2 regions of the Sphingobium sp. 22B genome follow, and region 2 is predicted to be linked to the other one. Evidence: riboswitches for the same ligand, from Rfam matches in the RefSeq annotation. Region 2 holds a riboswitch; the other holds the start of a gene.

Region 1 (3,472 bases), on a different contig from region 2:
CCCCATCAGCCGCATCATGCGCCGCCCGCGATGATCCGGGCATAGCTGTCGGGATCGACATTGCTGCCGGAGATCACCACGACGCTCGCCCCGTCGGCATCCGGAGCCAGCCCGGCCAGCATCGCCGCCAGCGACGCGGCCCCGCCCGGCTCCACCACCAGCTTGAGCGCCGAAAAGGCAAAGCGCATCGCGTCGCGCACCTGATCGTCGCTCACCGCAAGGCCGCCCGACAGATAGGCCCGGTTGATGGGAAAGGTCAGCGCCCCCGGCGCGGGAGACAGCAGGGCGTCGCAGATCGACCGCGCATCGGGCGATACGCTTTCCCGCACGCCGCTCGCCAGCGAGCGCGCCGTGTCGTCGAACGCTTCCGGCTCCACCGCCAGGATCGCGACGCCGGGCTGGCGCGCCTTCACGGCGGTCGCAATTCCCGACACCATGCCGCCGCCGCCGCAATTGACGAGGATCTGGCCGATCTCCGCCCCTGCTTCGGCGGCCTGTTCCATGATCTCCAGCCCGATCGTGCCCTGGCCGGCCATGATGAAGGGATCGTCGAAGGACGGCACCAGCACCGCGCCCCGTTCGTTCGCCAGCCTCGTGGCGATTTCCTCCCGGCTTTGGGTGAAGCGGTCATAGAGCACGACATCGGCGCCCAGCGCCCGCGTATTCGCCGTCTTGATCGCGGGCGCGTCGGCCGGCATCACGATCGTCGCCGCCATGCCCAGCAACCGCGCCGCAAGGGCAACGCCCTGCGCATGATTGCCCGAAGACCAGGCGACGACCCCCGCCTTCCGCTCCGCCGCGTCCAGGCGGGCCAGCCGGTTGTAGGCGCCGCGGAACTTGAACGATCCGCTGTGCTGCGCGCCTTCGAACTTCACCAGCACGCACCGGCCGCAGCGGGCGTTGAGCGCCGCATTTTCCAGCAGCGGCGTGCGGATGGCGGCAGGGGCGATGACCCGCGCCGCATCCTCGACATCGGCGGGGCTGATGGCGAACGGCATGTAATCTCCTTCCATGGCTGCCTCTTGGCATGGCCGCCGCTTTCCCTTATGGCGCGGGACGCGGGCGGGGCAATGCCTTCGCGCGCAAAAAGAAGATCGCGCCGGTGCCCCGAAGGGGGCTGAAAACGGGAATGCGGTGCGGACGGGAAACCGTCCTATTCCGCGGCTGTCCCTGCAACTGTAAGCGGTGAGCGCGATGCACTTCGGCCCAGGGGCCGGCCACTGGACGCAAGTCCGGGAAGGCGTGCATCGCCGCATTGACCCGCGAGCCAGGAGACCTGCCGGCGCATGGTCGCTCTTGCCTTGGTCCAGGGTATGGCCATGGCACGGTGTTCTCCGTCTGAGCGACGAAGCGGCGCAGGGCCGCATCGGTGCGGGGGGAGGGCGCGAGCGCCGGCCATTTCCCCCGTCCGGCCGCGCGAGCGGACGCCCTGAGCCATGTTGCACCGGCGCTCAGGGGGAATATAGACATGTTGAGGATTTCCATTTCCATCGCCGCCTTGCTCGCGGCGGCTCCCGCCCTGGCGGAGGATGAGATCATCGTCACCGCGCTGGGCATCGAACAGCCGCGCGACGAGGTCGGCCAGGCAGTCACCGTCATCGACGCCGACACCATCCGCACCCGCCAGAGCGTCAGCGTCGTCGACCTGCTGGCCACCACGCCGGGGGTGCGCTTCAACCGCAGCGGCAGCCTTGGCGGCGTGACCGGGGTTTCGTTGCGCGGGGCGGAAACGACGCAGACGCTGGTGCTGATCGACGGGGTCAAGGTCAACGACACCAGCGGCATCGGTGACATGTACGACTTCGGCAATCTGCTGACCGGCAATATCCGGCGAATCGAAATTTTGAGGGGGTCCAACTCCATCGCCTATGGCAGCCAGGCCATAGGCGGCGTCGTCAACATCATGACCGGCACGCCTGCCGCCGGTTTCGCGGGCAATGCCTCGGTCGATTACGGTTACAGCAATACGCTGAACGCCAAGGCGGATGTTTCGGGCGGCAGCGGCATCGCTTCGGGCGGCCTCGGCATCGCCTATTTCAACACCGACGGCATTTCCTCCGCCGCCAGCGGCACGGAAAAGGACGGGTATGAGAATATCGCCGCCAATGCCAAGCTCAAGCTGGCCTTTACCGATACGCTCAGCCTCGACCTGCGCGGCTATTATATCCATGCCGATCTGGATACCGACAACGGCGTGGTGGACAGCACCGCCGACAGCTCGAAATCCGATCAATATGTCGGCTATGCCGGTCTGAACCTGTCGCTGTTCGACGGCAGGCTCACCAACCGGGCGGCCGTGACCTGGTTCCGCATGGACCGCGACTATACATCCGCATTCGGCCCTTATGGCTATTCGGGCACCAATCTGCGCTTCGAATATGAGGGTGTTTATCAGCCGGTCGATCAGGCCAAGCTGGTCTTCGGCTATGAACATGAACGGCCCGACTACGACTTCTCCGGCTTCGGCTCGACCGAAAGCCACCGGGCCGATATGGACAGCGTCTATGCGCTGGCCATCGTGAAGCCGGTCGCCGGCCTGTCGCTGACCGCCGGCGCGCGGCATGACGATCACAGCCAGTTCGGCGGCGCGACCACCTTCGGCGCCAATGCGAACTACACGCCCAACGCCGGCGCGACCAATATCCGCATGAGCTATGGGGAGGGGTTCAAGGCCCCCTCGCTCTACCAGCTTTACGGCGCCGACGTCGGCAATGCGGGCCTGCGCCCGGAGCGGTCGAAAAGCTACGACATCGGCTTCGACCAAAGGCTGGACGGCGACCGGGCGATCCTCTCCGTCACGGCTTTCCGCCGCGACACCAAAGACCAGATCAACTATGATTATTCGATCGGTCTTTACGGCGGTTACAATAATCTCGACCGCACCCGCGCCAAGGGGGTGGAGGCGATGCTGGCCCTGAAGCCTGTCGATGCGCTGACCGTCACCGCCGCCTACAGCTATGTCGATGCGCGCGACCGCAATACCGACGCCCGGCTCCCGCGCCGCGCCGCCGATGCGGTCAGCGTTTCGGCGGACTATGTCTGGCCCTTCGGCCTGTCGACCGGCGCGACCGTAACGATGGTGGGCGACAGCTTCAACGATGCGACCAACGCGATCCGGCTGGACGGCTATGCCGTGACGGACGTGCGGGCATCCTTCCCGATCCGGGAAAATCTGGAGATCTACGGCCGCATCGACAATCTGACCGATGAGAAATACGCCACGGTCCATGGCTATGGCACCTACGGCCGGTCGGCCTTCGGCGGCGTGCGTGCGCGCTTCTGAAAATAGCCTAGTGGCGCGGCGCGGCGTTCACCCGCGCCGCGCCCTTGCGCTGCGCCGTGCCCTTGCGCGCAGCGCCGTCAAGCTGCGCTGCGATGCCCCGCGCCGCCTCGACATAGGCGGGGCCGCCGCACACCGTCCACGCCTGCGGCACGCGGATGCGCGGGATGGCGCGCAGTATGGGGTGGTGCA
Region 2 (3,472 bases):
TCCCACCCGATGATGACGGGCGCCTGTGCGCCTATCACTCTCTTGCCTACGCGAACGCCGTCCATATGCTGACCTCGAGATGCTGCCTCGTCCCTGCGGGCGTGTCCGCCTCGCCAGGCGACGAAAATGATGTTCGCAGTTCATTGAACTTCATGTCGTTTCAGCATCGGGAAGACGCGCCCAACGCGCCAGATGCGATTAAGGTATATGCCCCATAGATGCTGCCTATGCCCTTCCGACCCGGCGGCGATGGATCATGCGCCGGCTATTCCGACCCGCACAGATGACGGCGCGGTTTCGGGAATGACGATCCGGTAGGGCGAAGGGGCGACGGACCGTGGGCGGGCGATTTCCGGCCGCTCGTTTCAACGCATCTTGCCGGCTTTCAGTTTTCGCGCTCCGGGGCGGACCCGCGCCGGTTGGGCATGGTCATGGAATCGGCGTCCGGATCGTCCGATCCGCTCTCGGGCGGACCGATATGCTTTTCGAATATGAGGAGCAGGGAAAGCAGCAGCAGCGCGATCAGCGACCCTGCCAGCACGAGGACATATTGGCCGGCGCCCGCCGTGATCCCGACGGCAGCGGCCATCCACAGGCTTGCCGCCGTGGTCATGTTGCGCACATCTCCGCCGCGCACGAAGATCAGGCCGCCCGCGATAAAGCCGATGGCCTGGGCAAGGCCCTGAACGACGCGGATCGGGTCGCTGTCCTTGTGGACCTCCGCCAGTTCCAGGGCGGACAGGGTCAGCATGGCCGAACTCAGCGATACCAGCCCGTGGGTGCGCAGGCCCGCATCATGGCCGTTGCGTTCGCGCTCGAACCCCAGGGCGAGCCCCAGCAGGGTCGCGAGAAAGAGGCGGACGAGCGTGGTGCCGAGGTCGTTGGCCAACATAGCCATAATACCCGCGAGAGGCGCGCCCGTTCCCGTGAATGCGGCCGAATGGGAAAGCGGCTTCGCGCCTGCCGCTCAGCGTTCGTTGATGTCGGAACGGAGGTGCGCGATCAGGTCGTTGACCCGCATGTCGTTTTCAGCCGTGCATGCGAACAGTCGGCAGAACCAGTCCATCCATCGCGTCAGAATCGCCATGGCCCTCTCCCTATCGCCCGATAATAGCAGTTCACGCAGGTGAAGAGAAGCTTTGCCATTGCCCGGACGAGGACAAGTCGCGCCATTGGAGCGGGCTGGGCCGGCTTTGTTTTTCCACCCTTGCGATTGGACGAAGGCGGCTTTATCAGCGCTGGTGCGACAGGTTCCCCGCATGGGGATGAAAAGGGAAGTCGGGTGGAACGCCCGCGCTGCCCCTGCAACTGTAAGCGGCGAGCCATCCGGCCATCGCGCCATTGGGCCATGAAGGTCCGAGAAGGCGGCCGGAAAGCATCGACCCGCGAGCCAGGAGACCTGCCTGACGCCGTCGTTCTTCGACCGGACAGGGTGTGCCGGCCGAACGGGGGTTCCCTCGCTGAACGACAGCCATCGCCTTGCCGGTTGGACCGTGCGGGGGAAGGCCTGTCGCCTGCCTGGTGCCGGACCGTCCTCCCTTGCCCGGTTCCCGTCGGGGCACATGCCGTCGGGCGGGAGGATGTGGAATGACTGATTTGCGGAGCGATCGCTGATGCTGCGGGCCGTGGGGCCGGGGGCTTCGGTCGTCGTCTGTTCGACCTGCCGCCTTTCGGCGGGACAGCGGGAGGATGCTGCCGGACGGCGCGGCGGCGCCTTGCTGGCAGAGGCGCTGCACAGGGTACGCGATGGCGATCCCGCTTATGCGTCCGTCGCTGTTCAGGACATGCCCTGCCTCTTCGCCTGTCAGCGCCATTGCACGGTACATGTGCGCGGAACGGGCAAGATCGGCTATGTGCTGGGCGACTTCACGCCGGATGAGGAAGCCGCGCGCGCGATCCTGGATTATGCCCTGCGCCATGCCCAAAGTGACGAGGGCGTGGTGCGCTATGCGGACTGGCCCCAGGGGGTGAAGGGGCATTTCATCGTCCGCACGCCGCCCGAAGGCTTCGTCTGTTCATGATTCGGTTCAACGACCGCGCGGCCTTTGCCGCCGCGCTGGCCGACCTTCCCGCCCCGGATGCAGGCGCCACCGAAGCCGCGACGGCGCGGCAGCGGGTGCTGACGAAGCCGGCCGGTTCGCTTGGGCGGCTGGAGGAGATCGCGCTTTTCATGGCGGGTTGGCAGGGGCGGGAACGCCCCCGGGCGGAGCGCATCCGCGCCGCGATCTTCGCGGGCAATCATGGCGTGGCCGCCCGCGGGGTCAGCGCCTTCCCGGCCGAGGTCACCGCCCAGATGGTGGCGAATTTCCGTCATGGCGGCGCGGCGATCAATGCGCTGGCCCAAGCCTGCGGGGCGGAGCTGGCCGTCGTCGCGCTCGATCTGGAAAGGCCGACGGAGGACATCTGCGTCGCGGCGGCCATGAGCGAGGCGGATTGCCTGAGCGCGATCAATGCGGGGGCGGCGGCGGTGGAACCGGGACTGGACCTGCTGCTGCTGGGCGAGATGGGCATTGCCAACAGCACGCCGGCGGCGGCGCTCTGCGCGCAGGCCTTTGGGGGTGCTGCGGCCCATTGGGTGGGACGCGGGACAGGCGTGGATGGCGACGGGCTGGCGCGCAAGGCCGAAGCTGTGGCGCGGGCGCTCGCCCTGCACGGGGCGCATTGCGCCGATGCCTTCGACACGTTGCGCCGGCTGGGCGGGCGAGAGATCGCGGCGCTGGCCGGTGCGGTGCTGGCGGCGCGGATGCTGCGCGTGCCGGTGATGCTGGACGGGTTCATCGGCTGCGCGGCGGTCGCGCCGCTGGCGAAGGACAATCCGGCGATCGTCGGGCACTGCATGGCCGCCCATATGTCGGCGGAGGCGGGGCATGAACGCCTGCTGGCCGCTCTGGCGCTGGAGCCGTTGCTGCGGCTCGACATGCGGCTGGGCGAAGGAAGCGGCGCGGCGGTCGCGGCGCAGATCGTGCGTTCCGCTCTGGCAGCGCATGGCGGCATGGCGACCTTTGCCGAAGCGGCGGTGGCAGGTGCGCTATGAACGCCTTTCCCCTCCACCTGATGCGCCATGGCGCGCCGCAGCTTGCCGGACGGTTGCTCGGCCATCTGGACGCCCCGCCAGAAGCGGAGGGGATCGCCCTCTGCATCGAGCGGGCGCGGCATCTGGATTTCGCGCGGGTGGTGACATCCGACCTCGCCAGGACGCGGGCGCCGGGCGCGGCGATCGCGGCGGAGCGGGGTATCGAACTTGACGTCGACCGGCGCTGGCGGGAACTGAATTTCGGGGATTGGGAGGGTGCGGACCCCGCGCTCCTGCCTGCGGAGGATCTGGCGCGCTTCTGGGACGATCCGGACGGATTTCCGCCGCCTGGGGGCGAAAGCTGGACCGACCTCCGCGCCCGGATCGGGGACGGGCTGGACATGCTTGGCGAGCCGGCATTGGTGGTCTGCCATGCCGGGGCGATACGGGCGGCGCTGG

The links. A riboswitch is a leader RNA that binds a small molecule or an ion and turns the genes downstream of it on or off. The one in region 2 is predicted to bind cobalamin.
Region 1: it holds a riboswitch for cobalamin, as region 2 does, so the genes downstream of both, A0J57_RS21805 (TonB-dependent siderophore receptor) here and A0J57_RS03670 (DUF1636 domain-containing protein) in region 2, are expected to answer to the same signal.

The regions. Positions count from the first base shown of each region.
Region 1 covers NZ_LTAB01000035.1:12,378-15,849, reverse strand. Annotated here, with positions in the region: gene A0J57_RS21815 (molybdenum cofactor guanylyltransferase) at 1-15, opposite strand, end outside; gene A0J57_RS21810 (threonine/serine dehydratase) at 15-998, opposite strand; cobalamin riboswitch at 1,084-1,299, shown strand; gene A0J57_RS21805 (TonB-dependent siderophore receptor) at 1,469-3,283, shown strand; gene A0J57_RS21800 (ABC transporter substrate-binding protein) at 3,291-3,472, opposite strand, start outside.
Region 2 covers NZ_LTAB01000002.1:152,322-155,793, reverse strand. Annotated here, with positions in the region: gene A0J57_RS03680 (sterol desaturase family protein) at 1-65, opposite strand, end outside; gene A0J57_RS03675 (MgtC/SapB family protein) at 386-892, opposite strand; cobalamin riboswitch at 1,232-1,422, shown strand; gene A0J57_RS03670 (DUF1636 domain-containing protein) at 1,614-2,021, shown strand; gene cobT (nicotinate-nucleotide--dimethylbenzimidazole phosphoribosyltransferase) at 2,018-3,034, shown strand; gene A0J57_RS03660 (histidine phosphatase family protein) at 3,031-3,472, shown strand, end outside.